Regions from separate parts of the Bacillus sp. ISL-75 genome, predicted to be linked through region 1. Evidence: riboswitches for the same ligand, from Rfam matches in the RefSeq annotation. Region 1 holds a riboswitch; each other region holds the start of a gene.
What was found. A riboswitch is a leader RNA that binds a small molecule or an ion and turns the genes downstream of it on or off. The one in region 1 is predicted to bind cobalamin.
Positions count from the first base shown of each region.

Region 1 (5,085 bases):
GAACCATAGTAAGGAGAAGGAAATTATGTTTACTGGAATTATTGAGGAAATTGGGGTAGTCGCGAACATCCAGCGGACTGGCGAGTCGTTTGTTTTAGCCATTGAGGCAAAAAAAATACTTAATGATGTTCACCTTGGCGACAGTATTGCGGTCAACGGGGTATGTCTTACGGTGACATCCTTTACGGGTAAGCTGTTTACGGTAGATGTTATGCCCGAAACGGTCAAAGCTTCAAGTTTAAATATGATAAAGCGAGGTTCCAAAGTAAATCTTGAGCGGGCGATGGCAGCAGGTGGAAGGTTTGGCGGCCATTTTGTCTCAGGACATATCGATGGAACAGGCATAATTAAAAGTAAACAGTCCTTCGAAAATGCCGTCTACTATGAGATTGAAGCAGAGCAGGATATATTAAAATATGTAATCTTAAGAGGGTCTATAACGGTAGATGGGACAAGTTTGACTGTTTTTGCGGTAACGGAAAATAGTTTTACACTATCGATCATCCCCCATACATTGTCGGAAACGATTTTGGGACTAAAGGGGTCAGGGGATATCGTTAATCTAGAATGCGATATGATTGGTAAATACGTTGGCCATTTTATCAATAACCTTTCAAGTGATACAGCGCAAAAGCGTAAGACAGGGATAACGGCACAATTTTTAGCAGACAATGGCTTTAATTAAATTTTGGTTGGAAAAGTCTAGTTTTAATTGGTATGTAATTTTGAAAGGAGAGATGTGGCGTGTTTAATACGATTGACGAAGCTCTTGCTGATTTAAAAGAAGGAAAGGTTGTTATTGCCTGCGATGATGAGAACAGGGAAAATGAAGGGGACTTTATTTCTCTTGCTGAAAAAGCAACGCCTGAGGTTATAAATCTTATGGCCACTCACGGAAGAGGTCTAATCTGTGTTCCTATTGACGAGGCATTAGCTCAAAAGCTCGACTTACATCCAATGGTTTCCAAGAACACGGATCCAAATCGAACAGCTTTTACCGTAAGCATTGACCATAAATTTTCTACCACGGGCATTTCTGCATTTGAACGTTCAGCAACGGTGTTGAGTATGGTTGACCCGGAATCAAAAGCATCTGATTTTTTAAGACCAGGGCATATGTTTCCATTAATTGCTAAAAAAGGCGGAGTCTTGAGCAGAACAGGGCATACAGAAGCAGCTGTAGACCTTGCAATTTTATGCGGTGCCAAGCCTGCTGGTGTCATTTGTGAAATCATGAATGACGATGGCACGATGGCACGTGTCCCACAGCTGCGCAAAATTGCTGATAAGCTAAACATTAAAATGATAACGATTAAAGATTTAGTAGAATACCGAAACAACAAGGAAAATTTAGTTAAGCGGGAAGTTTAAAACAAATTTAGGAGGCATACTCATGGGTAATATTTTTGAAGGAAATTTAGTTGGCTCAGGATTAAAAGTTGGAATCGTGGTTGGACGTTTTAATGAATTCATTACAAGTAAACTATTAGGCGGTGCACAGGATGCACTTAAAAGACATGGCGTCAGTGAGACAGACGTAGATATTGCCTGGGTACCAGGTGCATTTGAGATTTCATTAATCGCCCAAAAAATGGCTAATAGTAAAAAATATGATGCAGTTATCACGCTTGGCACAGTCATTCGCGGCTCTACTCCTCATTTTGACTTTGTTTGTAATGAAGTGGCAAAAGGGGTTTCCGCAATTAATTTAAGTAGTGGTATTCCGGTTATTTTTGGTGTGTTAACCACGGATTCTATTGAACAGGCAATTGAGCGTGCTGGGACTAAGGCGGGTAATAAGGGATGGGATGCCGCTTCGGCTGCAATTGAAATGGCCAATTTGTGCAGAACGATTGAACTATAAAATTATAGCAAAAAAACATGTACAATTCATGTCAACTTTTCTATAATGAATTTAACAAAAAATATTTTTAAAAATTAGGTGCTAAAATCTTTTCGAGAGATTTTCAGCTTAAAAGGGAAGTTTGGTATAAGCCAACGCGGTCCCGCCACTGTAAATGAGAGCAACCTATATGGTGCCACTGTCGACTACGATGGGAAGGCATAGGAAGCGATGATCATGAGCCAGGAAACCTGCCTAATACTTGTGCGCCAATAAACCTACGAGGATGGGACGGTGTTGAAGGCTAGACTCCCTTTACTTATTGCTAGTAACCTGAATCTAATCATACCAACATCTCCATTACTTAGTGGAGATGTTTTTTGTTTTTATCCAAGCCATTTTGTTTTTGCACAAGAAGATTTATTTTTTGTTACATAATATTTATTACACTGAAAGTAGGGAGAAAAATGAAGAAATTGTATTCATTGCTGTTAGTAGTATTATTAACAGTAGGAGTTTTAGCAGGTTGTGCTGAAAAGAAAGACCAAGTTAAGGAAGAGAATAAATCCAGCGTTGAGAAGAAAACAGCGGAAATAACCTATCCAGTTACACTTACAGATGCTACCAAAACTAAAGTTATTATCGAAAAGAAACCTGAAAAGATCGTTTCATTAATTCCAAGTAATACAGAAATTGCATTTGCATTAGGACTTGACAAAGAAGTGGTGGGCGTGTCTGATTTCGATAATTATCCGGAAGCCGCGACGAAAAAAGAAAAAATCGGCGGACAGGAAATAAACTTAGAAAAAATCATTTCCTTAAAACCAGATTTAGTGCTAGCACATGCATCGTCTGCTCATAATTCTGAAGCAGGGCTTCAGCAGCTTAAAGATGCCGGAATTACCGTTTTGGTTGTTAATGATGCGCAAAATTTTGACCAAGTTTATGATTCCATTGATATGATTGGGAAAGCTACCGGTGAAACAGCGAAAGCCGATGAAATGATTACAGGGATGAAGGATAAATTGGCTGAAATTAAAGCAAAGGCTGGGGAAATAAAAGAAAAGAAAAAGGTATTAGTTGAGGTTTCACCGGCTCCAGAAATTTATACACCTGGAAAGAATACCTTTATGGATCAAATGCTAAGTTCGATTAATGCTGAAAACCTTGCAAATGATCAAGAAGGCTGGATTAAAATTGATCAAGAAGCGATGATTAAACGGAATCCTGATGTTATCGTCACAACATACGGGTACTATGTTAAAAATCCGGCAGAACAAGTTTTAAGCAGAAAGGGCTGGGAAACGGTCAACGCTGTAAAAAATAAGCATGTAGTCGATGTGGATTCTGATCGCGTGACTCGCTCAGGCCCTCGGATCGTTGAAGGAGTAGAAGATCTTGCAAAGGCTGTCTATCCTGAGATTTTTAAATAATAAGTATTTAGCCTATATAATAGCTGGAATGTTCCTTGTTCTAGCTTTTTTATTAGGGATTTCAATTGGAACAGTTTCGGTTCCAATCTTAACAATTATTAAGATTATCAGTGCGAAAGTTTTTGGGGTTATTTCATTGGAGACAATTGACCCTATGTATTCAAGTATTGTCCTTAACATTCGCTTACCTAGAGTGATTTTATCAGGTCTTGTCGGGGCTTCTCTTGCAATTGCAGGGGCAGCCTTTCAAGGACTGTTAAGAAACCCGTTAGCAGATCCTTATACACTAGGTGTATCCTCCGGGGCGTCTGTTGGAGCGGTGTTGACACTGTTTTTCCATCTATCGATTCCTTTTATTGGTTCCTTCACATTACCATTGCTAAGTATTTTATTTTCCTTTTTAACCATCTTTTTAGTCCTTTCTTTCGCCAGTAAAATAGAGCGCTCGATGAGAGTGGAAACGATTATTTTAACAGGGATAATTTTTAGCTCCTTCTTAGGGGCAATTATTTCGCTGATGATTGCACTGACTGGGGATGAGCTCCGGCAAATTATTGGCTGGCTATTAGGAAGTGTATCGATGAGAGGCTGGGAGTACATAAAGATCATTTTGCCATTTTTTATCATTGGCTCAGGCCTGCTGATTTTTAATGCAAAGGAACTAAACGCCATGTCGTTTGGGGAAGAGCGGGCACAGCATTTAGGAGTCAATGTTCAAAAAAGAAAGCTAATTATTTTAACAGCTGGCTCCATCTTAACAGGAGCGGCGGTTGCGGTGTCAGGCACCATTGGCTTTGTCGGGTTAGTGATTCCTCATTTATCTAGATTATTATGGGGACCCGATCATCGGCATCTCCTTCCTTTATCGATCATAACAGGAAGCGGTTTTTTAATCTTAGCTGACTTAATTTCAAGGACAATCATATCTCCTACTGAATTACCGATTGGTGTCATCACTGCTTTAATTGGTGCACCTGTATTTGCAATAATCCTGCTCCAAAGAAAAAGGATGGAAAGAAGTGGTTAGAGAATGCTTAGTGTTCAACAGGTTTCCGGTGGATACTCGGGTGAAGCCGTTCTGAAAGACATTTCTTTTGATGTGAAAAAGGGAGAATTATTTGGGATATTGGGGCCAAATGGAAGTGGAAAGACAACCCTTTTGAAAATGCTTAGTGGAATTTTGCCTATCCAAAAAGGTGAGATTTTTATCAATCGGAAACGGCTGCAGGAATACAAAACAAAACAACTGGCCCAAATGCTTGCCGTTCTTTCACAACATTCATCACAATCATTCTCTTACACAGTAAAAGAAACGGTCTCGCTTGGCCGTTATGCACATCAAAAGGGGTTATTTCAAACCTGGAATAAAGCCGATGAAGAGGTTGTCCAGCGAGTAATGAAGCAAATTGGTGTTTCCAGATTCCAAAATAAAAATATTCAAGAATTATCAGGCGGTGAAAAACAAAGAGTATTTCTTGCCCAAGCTTTGGCCCAAGAGCCTGAAATACTTTTGTTAGATGAACCCACGAACCATTTGGATTTGTCGTATCAAAAGGAATTATTAGATTTCTTAAAACAATGGACGTCAGAAAATGGATTAACAGTCATCTCTATTTTTCACGATTTAAACCTTGCCGGGCTTTATTGTGATCGATTGCTCCTTCTCGAAAATGGAAGAATTAATATCGATCATATTCCGAATGAGGTGCTTCGGGAAGAACGAATAAGGGATGTGTATCATACAGACATTCAAAAACATCCCCATCCTAAAGTAGCTGCACCGCAAATGGTTTTACTGCCAAAAGTGAA
Region 1 covers NZ_JAGGQX010000027.1:49,544-54,628, reverse strand. The annotation lists gene ribE (riboflavin synthase) at 26-685, shown strand; partial or broken gene ribB (3,4-dihydroxy-2-butanone-4-phosphate synthase) at 745-1,368, shown strand; gene ribH (6,7-dimethyl-8-ribityllumazine synthase) at 1,394-1,864, shown strand; cobalamin riboswitch at 1,924-2,116, shown strand; gene J7E63_RS12620 (ABC transporter substrate-binding protein) at 2,311-3,276, shown strand; gene J7E63_RS12615 (FecCD family ABC transporter permease) at 3,242-4,303, shown strand; gene J7E63_RS12610 (heme ABC transporter ATP-binding protein) at 4,307-5,085, shown strand, end outside.

Region 2 (5,085 bases), on a different contig from region 1:
GATGCGGCATATATTGGAGGAGTTGCAGTCGGGACTCTTATTTTTAATACCTTGTATTGGGTTTTCGGTTTTTTACGGGTTAGTACATCTGCTTTTGCCGCACAAGCGAATGGGGCAAGCGATCAAGCCTAAGGAATACTTGCTTTATCGCGTCCATTTTTATTAGCTGTTGTGGTTGGGATGTGTTTTATTCTCTTGCAATGGCCGATTGAATATGTTGCTTTGATATTGTTTTCAAATGATTCTGATGTCAGTCAGTTTGCAGCTGAATATTTTCGAATTAGAATTTGGGGAGCACCCTTTACATTGCTGAACTATGTTATCCTTGGCTGGCTAATGGGGATGGCTAAGATTAAAGAATCTTTAATACTACAAGTTTTAATGAATGTTTTGAATATGATCTTGGCCATTCTTTTTGTCCATGTCTTTTCTTTTGCTGTAAAAGGGGTTGCTGCTGCCGCTTTGATTGCTGAAGTGACAGCCTTTATAGTAGGGCTGTTCATTGTGATGAAGGCAGCACCGTTTGAATGGAGGTTACCATCCGTTCAAGAACTTATAGATACACAGTCTATGAAAAAGATGTTTAACGTGAATAAGGATTTGTTTATTCGAACGATTTGTTTATTAGTCGTTTTTAATATGTTTACAGCAAAAGGTGCTTCGTTTGGTACAAACTTTTTAGCGGCCAATGCGGTTCTATTTCAAATTCATTACATTATGGCTTATTTCTTTGAGGGGTTTGCCAATGCCACGAGTATTCTCGTCGGCAAAGCGGTAGGAGCAAACGACAAGGATTTATATAAAAAAACACTTAGTTTATCAAAGCAATGGTCGGTGATTACGGCTTTTGTGATAGCTTGTATATATGGATTATTTCAAGAAAAAATTATTGGGCTTTTTACCAATCTACCAAGTGTAATCGAACTTTCAACTACATATGGAACATGGCTTATCCTTTACCCCTTTGCCGCGTGTTTTGGCCTTGTCATTTATGGTGTCTTCACAGGTGCAACTGAAATTGCTCCTGTTCGAAACTCTATGATTTACGCAATGATCTTATATATCCTTATACAATTTACGGCAACACCTATCTGGCATAATCATGGCCTATGGCTGGCTTTCATTCTATACACTTTTGGGCGTTCTGGATTCTTGGTCATGTATACTCCTAGATTAAATAAAAGATTATTATTATAAACAAAGGAATCTAAAAATTACAGCTACTTCTAAAATGAATCATTTGTCATGTAACAAGGAGGAATAAAAAATAGCTAGGCATACAAATGAAATATCTATAGAGGAAGGATCAATTCTAACACCAATTAAAAAAGCACTTGAAATATTCTATTTGTTAGACTAGTATAATTAATATCTCTTAAAATTACATATGAATTTGTTAACAATTAGTTAAGATGCCTTAGGGCTTAATAGGGAATCTGGTGAAAGGCCAGAACTGTCCCCGCAACTGTAAGTGTGGACGAAATAGACAAACCACCGGAGCGTTTATTTTATTGACGATTCGGGAAGGGTCTAAAGTAGGAAGAAACACAAGTCAGGAGACCTGTCTTAACTTTTAATGTTTCGATTTCTTCGGGGGTTGAGAAGATGGAACGTTTGGACAAAAAGGATTATTTATTAACTTTCTTTGTTCTGACGTTTTATCCGTTCAACTAATGTTGAACGGATTTTTTCGTTTGGATGATTCTAAATCATTTTTAATTCGCATAGTTTAGCTTTAGAAGGAACAAGCCTTTTTAACAATTGAATAGATTAGGATAGGTGCACGAATATGTGCTTAATAGGGAAGTACGGTTTAAATCCGTCACGGTACCCGCCACTGTATGGGGAGTTCATTGCAGATGTCACTGAAGGAATTCGGGAAGACGCAATGAATGATGAACCTAAGTCAGGAGACCTGCCTTTACCTAATAACTTCCATCAACCTACGGGAACATAGGTAGAAGTGCTGAACATACATCGCTATTTTTTTGTGTGTATATATTCTGCACCCCTATGTCCATAGGGGTGCTTTTTTTACGTAAAAAACGAAAAGGAGAGTGTGACATGACTACTTGGAATTTACAAGGGACGAAACACCATGTTTTCATTTGCAACGGCAGCAGCTGTATGAGAAAGGGTGGGGAGGAAGCGACACAAGCGATTCGGAATGAAATCACCAATTTAAACTTAGATTCACTCGTACATACAACAAGAACGAGATGCAATGGGAGATGTAAGGACGCTCCCGTTGCTATTGTTTATCCAGATGGGACCTGGTATAAAAACGTGACGTCAGAAGTGGGAACTACGATTGTAAGGCGTCATCTGGCGGAAGGTCATTGCCTTCAGGAGCATGCGATCTATCAATATTCCGAAGAAGGATTCATACAGACAGAAGGGTCGGAATGTATCGCAGGAGTACAAAAAGCGGTTAAAGAAAAGATTTAACAGCGGATAGTAGCTGGATTCTAGTTTGAAATTTTGGAAGGTGGCGTAATAGTGTGAAAGGCAAATTATTGGTTATTGGTTTTGGCCCTGGTGATGAAAAACATATCACCGGACGGGCAAAAGAAGCCATCCAAGAAAGTGATATCATCATCGGCTACAAAACCTACGTTGATTTAATCAAGGGATTAATAGGTGGAAAGCAAATCATCAGCACAGGAATGACAGAAGAAGTGAGCCGGGCCCAGGAGGCAGTGAAACAGGCAGAACTCGGTAACACGGTAGCCGTCATTTCGAGCGGTGATGCCGGTGTATATGGAATGGCAGGACTGGTTTACGAAGTGCTAATCGAAAAAGGCTGGAAAAAAGACTCAGGGGTAGAAGTGGAGGTGGTCCCTGGTATTTCTGCCATTAACTCCTGTGCTGCTTTATTAGGCGCGCCGGTTATGCATGATGCCTGTACGATCAGCTTAAGTGACCATTTGACACCTTGGAGCATAATCGAGAAACGAATCGAAGCGGCCGCTCAAGCTGATTTTGTGATTGCCTTATATAATCCAAAAAGCGGGAGAAGAACACGGCAGATCATGGAAGCTCAAAAAATTCTACTAAAATATCGCTCGCCAGAAACTCCTGTAGGATTGGTAAAGAGTGCTTACCGTGATAGTCAAAAGATCGTCTTAACCAATTTACAAGAGATGCTCGAACATGAAATTGGCATGTTAACCACCGTTTTAATTGGCAACTCTTCCACATTTTTCTATGACGGCTTGATCATCACTCCGCGCGGTTATCAGCGGAAGTATACATTAAATCAGGCAATACAGCCGTTGAAACCGCATCAACGTTTGCAAAAGGAAGCCGAACCATGGGCACTGGAGCAAATGGAAGATGTAACATCGGTGAACAAGAAACTAGTCACCCCAACCTCAGTGAAAGAGTCGCCAAGAGAGCTGGCTGAGGAAGCTTTGCAAATGATCCTTGGTGAGAACTATGGCCTATCCCAAGGTTTAACGGTGAAGCAAGACTTTCAATCTATTTTTGAGGTAGCGATCAGCCCTGGGGTCGCCAATAAAAAATTTACCGCGACTCAGATGGTCATTCTTTCCGAAATTGTCGGAGAAGAAGGTGTCATGGAATACACACAAGACCATTTTATGAAGCTGCAAATTTTAACCTCTAAGCCTGATGAGATTGTTGAAAAACTAACGGCGGCCAACTTTTTGATTGCTCCTGTTGGCGACGTATTAACCGTAAAAGCCTGTGATTTTTGTGACGGAGAAAAGAAGGATTCCATTCCATATGCAGAGGAACTGCATGAAAAGCTTGGCGGAATGGAACTTCCTAAGGAATTAAAACTGGGTGTAAATGGCTGCGGTATGGCCTGCTACGGAGCTGTAAAAGAGGATATTGGCATTGTTTACCGAAAAGGAGCGTTTGATTTATTTCTAGGGGCAAAGGTAGCCGGAAGATCGGCACATCCCGGCCAAATTGTAGCGGAAGGAATCGCACCGGACCAAATTGTCGGGGTCATAGAGGGGATTGTTCAAGAGTACAAACAAAAGGCCTATCCAAATGAACGTTTCTATAAATTTTTTAAACGGGCCAAAGAGGTTCAAGGTTTTGTGTACCAGGATATCACACCAAGCCTTAAAATCGAAGCGGCTGTTTGCGGGGAGTAAAGGGAGAGACGACTAGCGGTCAATTGGTAGGTTAGGCATTTACAAACAAAGGGGAGAAAATATTTTGAAAGCAATTTTATTTGTGGGGCATGGGAGCAGAGATCAAGAGGGAAATCAGCAGGTTCGCGAGTTCATCGGTGAGATGAGAAAGACTTGGGACGATTCTTTCCTAGTTGAGACGTGCTTTTTAGAATTTGAACGACCAACCGTTAATCAAGGAATCGATCTGTGTGTGGAGAAAGGAGCCGACCATATTGTCGTGATTCCAATCATGCTCTTACAGGCAGGACACTCCAAAATTCATATTCCAGCAGCTATTGATGAGGCAAAGAATAAATATCCACTTGTTGAATTTATTTATGGCCGGCCAATTGGTGTTCATGAGGAAACATTTGAAATTCTAAAAACGAGATTAATGGAAATTGGCGAGAATTTAGAATCAATCGAAGACGATACGGCTGTCCTTTTGTTAGGACGGGGCGGAAGCGATCCCGATGCGAATAGTGATTTATATAAAATTGCTAGATTACTATGGGAAAAAACAAACTATAAAATCGTCGAACCTGCTTTTATGGGGGTGACGAATCCCCTTGTGAACGAAGGGATTGAGCGCTGTATTAAGCTTGGAGCAAAAAAAGTGGTAATCCTGCCTTACTTTCTATTCACCGGCATCCTGATTAAACGGTTAGAAGATATGATGGTTCCTATTCAAAATCAATATTCCGCGGTTGAATTTCTGTTAGCTGACTATTTTGGTTATCATCCAAAATTACAGACGATTTTAATCGATCGGGTGGAAGAAGCCCTCCGTGATGAGGTGAAGATGAACTGCGATACCTGCCAATACCGTCTCAATGTGATGGAACATATCGATCATCACCACCACCATGATCATGATCACGATCATCATCACGGCCATGACCATCACCATCATGACCATGACCACGACCATCACCAT
Region 2 covers NZ_JAGGQX010000037.1:32,892-37,976, reverse strand. The annotation lists partial or broken gene J7E63_RS15980 (MATE family efflux transporter) at 1-1,197, shown strand, start outside; cobalamin riboswitch at 1,394-1,583, shown strand; cobalamin riboswitch at 1,761-1,937, shown strand; gene J7E63_RS15975 ((2Fe-2S) ferredoxin domain-containing protein) at 2,065-2,448, shown strand; gene cobJ (precorrin-3B C(17)-methyltransferase) at 2,502-4,127, shown strand; gene J7E63_RS15965 (sirohydrochlorin chelatase) at 4,192-5,085, shown strand, end outside.
Region 2: linked by a shared signal. The riboswitch ahead of J7E63_RS15975 ((2Fe-2S) ferredoxin domain-containing protein) and the one ahead of J7E63_RS12620 (ABC transporter substrate-binding protein) in region 1 are both predicted to bind cobalamin.

Region 3 (5,085 bases), on a different contig from region 1:
GCTGGCAGAGATGCAACCGTATCTTATGGTGGACCGGATTTTCAATTTCAGAATACCACCGGGGCCCCATTTATCATTAAATCCATCTATAAAAAGGGAACCTTAACCATAGAAGTAAGGACATCCTCAACCTACCAAAGTCTGATAGTCAAACAATAATGAGTGTCAGGCACCAAACTTCTTTGGTGCCTTTTCTGCATATTCCTAACCTGCAAGGAGAAAAATACCTTTGGTTCTTTTAGAAAATTGTAGGAGGAATAGTATGAAATTGTTTCAAAAAACGTTTCTTTCCTTATCGATCCTAGCACTTGTGGCGATAACGGGAAATCAAAGTGCTTCAGCTCGTGCCCTAAGGGATATGGATAATCAATTTCAAACTGTTACTAAGCCTCAAGTTGTAGAGGTTAGCAGACAGAAACCAACTATAGGAAAGGATCAAGGGTTATCTGAAGAATATCATGGACATAAATCCAACCGTCCAGAAACGGTCAATCCCAAAAAGGGAAAGCCACCGGCCGCAAATAATCGTTTCATTCAGGTCCAACTATTAGGGATTAATGACTTGCATGGCCAATTAAATGTGACTCGGAAAGTAAACGGGAAACCGGCCGGTCGGGTCGATTATTTAGCAGCCTATTTAAAAAAGCGTGAAGCAGAAAATAAAAATACGCTATTGGTTGAAGATGGAGACATGGTTGGGGCCAGCCCTCCAATTTCGGCCCTTTTACAGGATGAACCAACAATCGAGATCTTGAACAAGCTGGGTTTTGACATCGGTACTGTTGGTAATCATGAATTTGATGAAGGCTTAACGGAACTGATGCGCCTCATAAAAGGGGGAACACATCCGAAAACAGGCAATTTTGCAGGTTCAAACTTCCCATGGATTGTTGCCAATGTGGTCAATGAGAAAACAGGAAAAACGATTCTGCCTCCTTATCAAGTGATCAAAGTAAATGGGATACCCATTGGTTTTATCGGTGTGGTAACTACTGAGACTCCAACGCTTGTTGTCCCTAGCGGTGTGGCAGGATTAAAATTCACGGATGAAGTAGAAGCAATTAATCAGAATGTAGCGGAATTGAAAAAACAAGGAGTAAAATCGATTGTCGTTTTAGCCCATAACCCAGGCACTTCAGGTCCAAACGGAGAAAATCCAGCAGGGCAGCTTGTCGATATCGCAAACCGGGTCGACGATGAAGTGGATATCATCTTCGGAGGCCATAATCATGCCTATATGAACGCAACGATTGACAATAAACTAGTTGTTCAATCCTATTCCTATGGAACTGCTTTCTCTGATGTTGATATTGAGATAGATCCTAAAACAAAGGATATTGTCTCAAAAAGAGCTGAGATTGTAACTACCTTTCAAGAAGGAATCGAGCCCGATCCCGAAATAAAGAAAATGATAGAAGGCTATGAAGCAAAAATAAAACCGATAGTTAATCAAGTTGTTGGCTCTTCATCTGAAAGTCTGACGGCCAAGCATAATGAAAATGGCGAGTCAGTACTTGGCGATTTCATTGCGGATGCACAAAGGAAAGCGTTGAATACCGAATTAGCCTTTATGAATCCTGGCGGCATTCGAGCTGATATTGATCCTGGCGACATCTCCTGGGGAGAAATATACACGGTACAGCCCTTTAATAATGACCTTGTCAAAATGTCGATGACGGGACAGCAGATCCGAGAATTGCTCAACCAGCAGTGGGGGGCAACAAAAACGAACATGTTGCAGATTTCTGGCTTAAGCTATACTTGGGATCCAAATAAACCAGAAGGGCAAAGGGTAGTGAGCATCAAGCTTCCAGATGGCACGGAAATGGATCCTAATAAATCCTATTCTGTGACAGCGAATATTTTTCTTTCTGGAGGCGGAGATGGATTTACTGTATTTATCCAAGCTGAAAACAAAGAAGTCGGTCCCGTTGACCTTGATGCATTAGTTAACTTCAGTAAAGCCCAGCCAAAACCGTTCACTTATGGCATTCAAAATAGAATACAAAAGGTTCAGTGACATCCTTGGTGTTTTAAAAAAAGGTTCAGGCCAGATAGGTTTCATTTTTATTTAATAATAGACTTGAATTATTTTGGTGACTATACTATTATTTAAATTAATTGATTCACTATATATTGTTTCAATAAATAATAATCAAACTATATATTGTGTTAGCCTTAAGAGACGATGCCATTGTGGCTTAATAGGGAATCTGGTGTAAATCCAGAACTGCCCCCGCAACTGTAAATGCTGACGAAATGAGCAAACCACTGTATAAGAAATGTCTAATCTATTAGGTACTTATATGGGAAGGGTTCAAAGTAGGAAGAAGCATGAGTCAGGAGACCTGTCTTTCTTAAGATGTTTCAACTTCTTCGGGGATTGAGAAGATGAACGGTGGCGACAGGAGGCATTGGATTTTTTTATTCCTTTTGTAGTGTATCGTTTCATCCGCTCAATTACCGTTGAGCGGATTTTTTTATTATAGGGGGAAATGTATTGATAACTAAGGAGATTCAAACAGAATTTAATTACGTATTAGAATCTATTAATCAAGTTTCAGAAAAATATCAGATAGATACTACGGAGCTTAAAGAGCAAATTAGTAAACTGGATGAAACAGAGGGGGAAGCTAATCACCAAGCTTTATTATATGCTGTGAATCAAATTGCAATAGACCAACCAAATTGGACATTTATCGCTGCCCGTTTATATCTGAATGAATTATATAGAAAGTCAGCAAAAAATCGAGGCTATAATCGTTCTTTAAAATATGGAGATTTTTATAGGTTAATAAAAGAATTGACTGATACCGGGATATATTCTCATAATTTACTTAGCTTATATAGCAAAGATGAAATCGAGCAACTAGCAAAAGAGATAAATCCAGATAAAGATTTATTATTTAATTACATAGGGTTATTTTTACTAGCGGATCGCTATCTGGCTCAAGATCATAATAGAAATGTATATGAACTCCCGCAGGAGCGGTTCATGATTATTGCCATGACGATTATGAAGGATGAAAAGGAGTCCATCCGCTTACAACTTGTAAAGGAAGCGTATTGGGCACTTAGTAATTTATATATGACGGTTGCTACCCCCACTTTAGCGAATGCAGGCAAAAGCTTTGGGCAGCTTTCCTCCTGCTTTATTGATACAGTAGATGATTCCCTTGATAGCATCTATTTAAATAATTGGGATATTGCTCGGCTAAGCAAGGATGGCGGAGGTATAGGGATTTATTATGGTAAAGTTCGTGCCCTTGGTTCCGATATAAAGAAATTCAAAGGAAACTCTTCCGGAATTGTACCATGGATTAAATTGTTAAATAATACAGCTGTCAGTGTTGATCAGTTAGGTCAACGTCAAGGTGCCATTGCGGTTTACCTAGATTTGTTTCATAAAGATATCATGAACGGTTTTCTCGATTTAAAAACCAATAATGGGGATGAACGCCGTAAGGCCCATGACATTTTCACGGGTGTCACCATACCAGACCTGTTTATGCAAAAATTAGAAGAGAAAGATGAGGATGGAAGAAGTATTGGGCAGTGGCATACATTTTGTCCCCATCAAGTAAAACAATTTATGGGCTGGAAGGATGAAAAAGGGAACCTGCTAGGACTTGAGGATTTTTATGATGAAACGGATGTTAAATTCTTTACAGAGAAATATGAAGAGGCCGCAGGTAACCCGCTTCTTCCTCGTAAAACCTACCGTGCCATGGATATTATGACACGAATCATGGTTGCTCAATTAGAAACAGGAACACCATACATGTTCTATCGTGATGAAGTAAACAGGCAAAATCCGAATAAGCATGTATTGGGTACGGGCCGAACTTCTATTTACTGCAGTAATTTATGTACAGAAATTGCTCAAAATATGTCCGCAACGACCATAGTAAACGAATACCAGAATGAAGAGGGCAATATCGTGATAATTCGGAAGCCTGGTGATTTCGTTGTTTGTAATTTATCGTCTATTAATCTGGCAAAAGCAGTCCCTGCAGATGTTTTAGAGCGTTTAATTAGGATCCAAGTACGAATGCTCGATAACGTGATTGATTTAAATACAATCTCTGTTGGACAGGCTCAACTTACAAATAAAAAGTACAGAGCCGTGGGTCTTGGTACATTTGGATGGCACCACCTACTAGCTCTTAAAGGGATTTACTGGGAATCTGAAGCAGCGGTAAATTATGCAGATCATCTGTATGAGGACATTGCATTTTATACGATCCGTTCATCAATGGAACTAGCAAAGGAGAAAGGGTCTTATAGTCTATTTAAGGATTCAGAATGGCATACAGGAAGTTATTTTGAACGGAAAAATTATCAATCGAAAAGATGGAATGACCTAAAAAGAGATGTCGTCAATCATGGCATTCGGAATGGTTGGTTAATGGCTATTGCTCCCAATTCATCCACAGCGAAAATTGGAGGTTCCACTGATGGAATCGATCCTATCTATTCTGTTGAATATGCAGAGGAAAAAAAGAATTTTAAATTTAAAGTTACTGCACCGGATTTAAACCATATCACATATGACTATTATCGTCGCTCGCGACATGAATTAGATCAAGTGTGGAGTATTAAACAGAATGCGGCACGTGGGCGTCACATTGATCAGGGCATTAGCTTTAATTTATATGTTAGGCACGATATAAAAGCAAAGGACTTACTTAACCTGCATATGGAAGCTTGGAAGCAGGGACTAAAGACAACGTACTATGTTAGAAGCACATCTCAAACAGAAATTGACGAATGTGATGCTTGCCATAGCTAACATCTTTTAGAATAGATTGGAGAAGATTATTTTATGGATATTCATTTACCGCTATCAAGAATAAAACTGTTAAATCCCGAGTTTCCCAATAAATCAACCGGTATTATTAATGGAAAATCATCAGGCTTACTCAACTGGAATGATATTGCTTATCCACAGATATACGATTTATATCAGACTTTATTGTCAAACTTTTGGAAAGCTCAAGAGATTAATATGCAAGATGATATAAAACAGTGGGACTTTCTCAGTTCAACGGAGAAAGATGTCTTTTTACGAATAAATACACAACT
Region 3 covers NZ_JAGGQX010000030.1:33,395-38,479, forward strand. The annotation lists gene J7E63_RS13870 (VanW family protein) at 1-159, shown strand, start outside; gene J7E63_RS13875 (bifunctional metallophosphatase/5'-nucleotidase) at 263-2,020, shown strand; cobalamin riboswitch at 2,169-2,370, shown strand; gene J7E63_RS13880 (ribonucleoside-diphosphate reductase subunit alpha) at 2,516-4,792, shown strand; gene J7E63_RS13885 (ribonucleotide-diphosphate reductase subunit beta) at 4,826-5,085, shown strand, end outside.
Region 3: linked by a shared signal. The riboswitch ahead of J7E63_RS13880 (ribonucleoside-diphosphate reductase subunit alpha) and the one ahead of J7E63_RS12620 (ABC transporter substrate-binding protein) in region 1 are both predicted to bind cobalamin.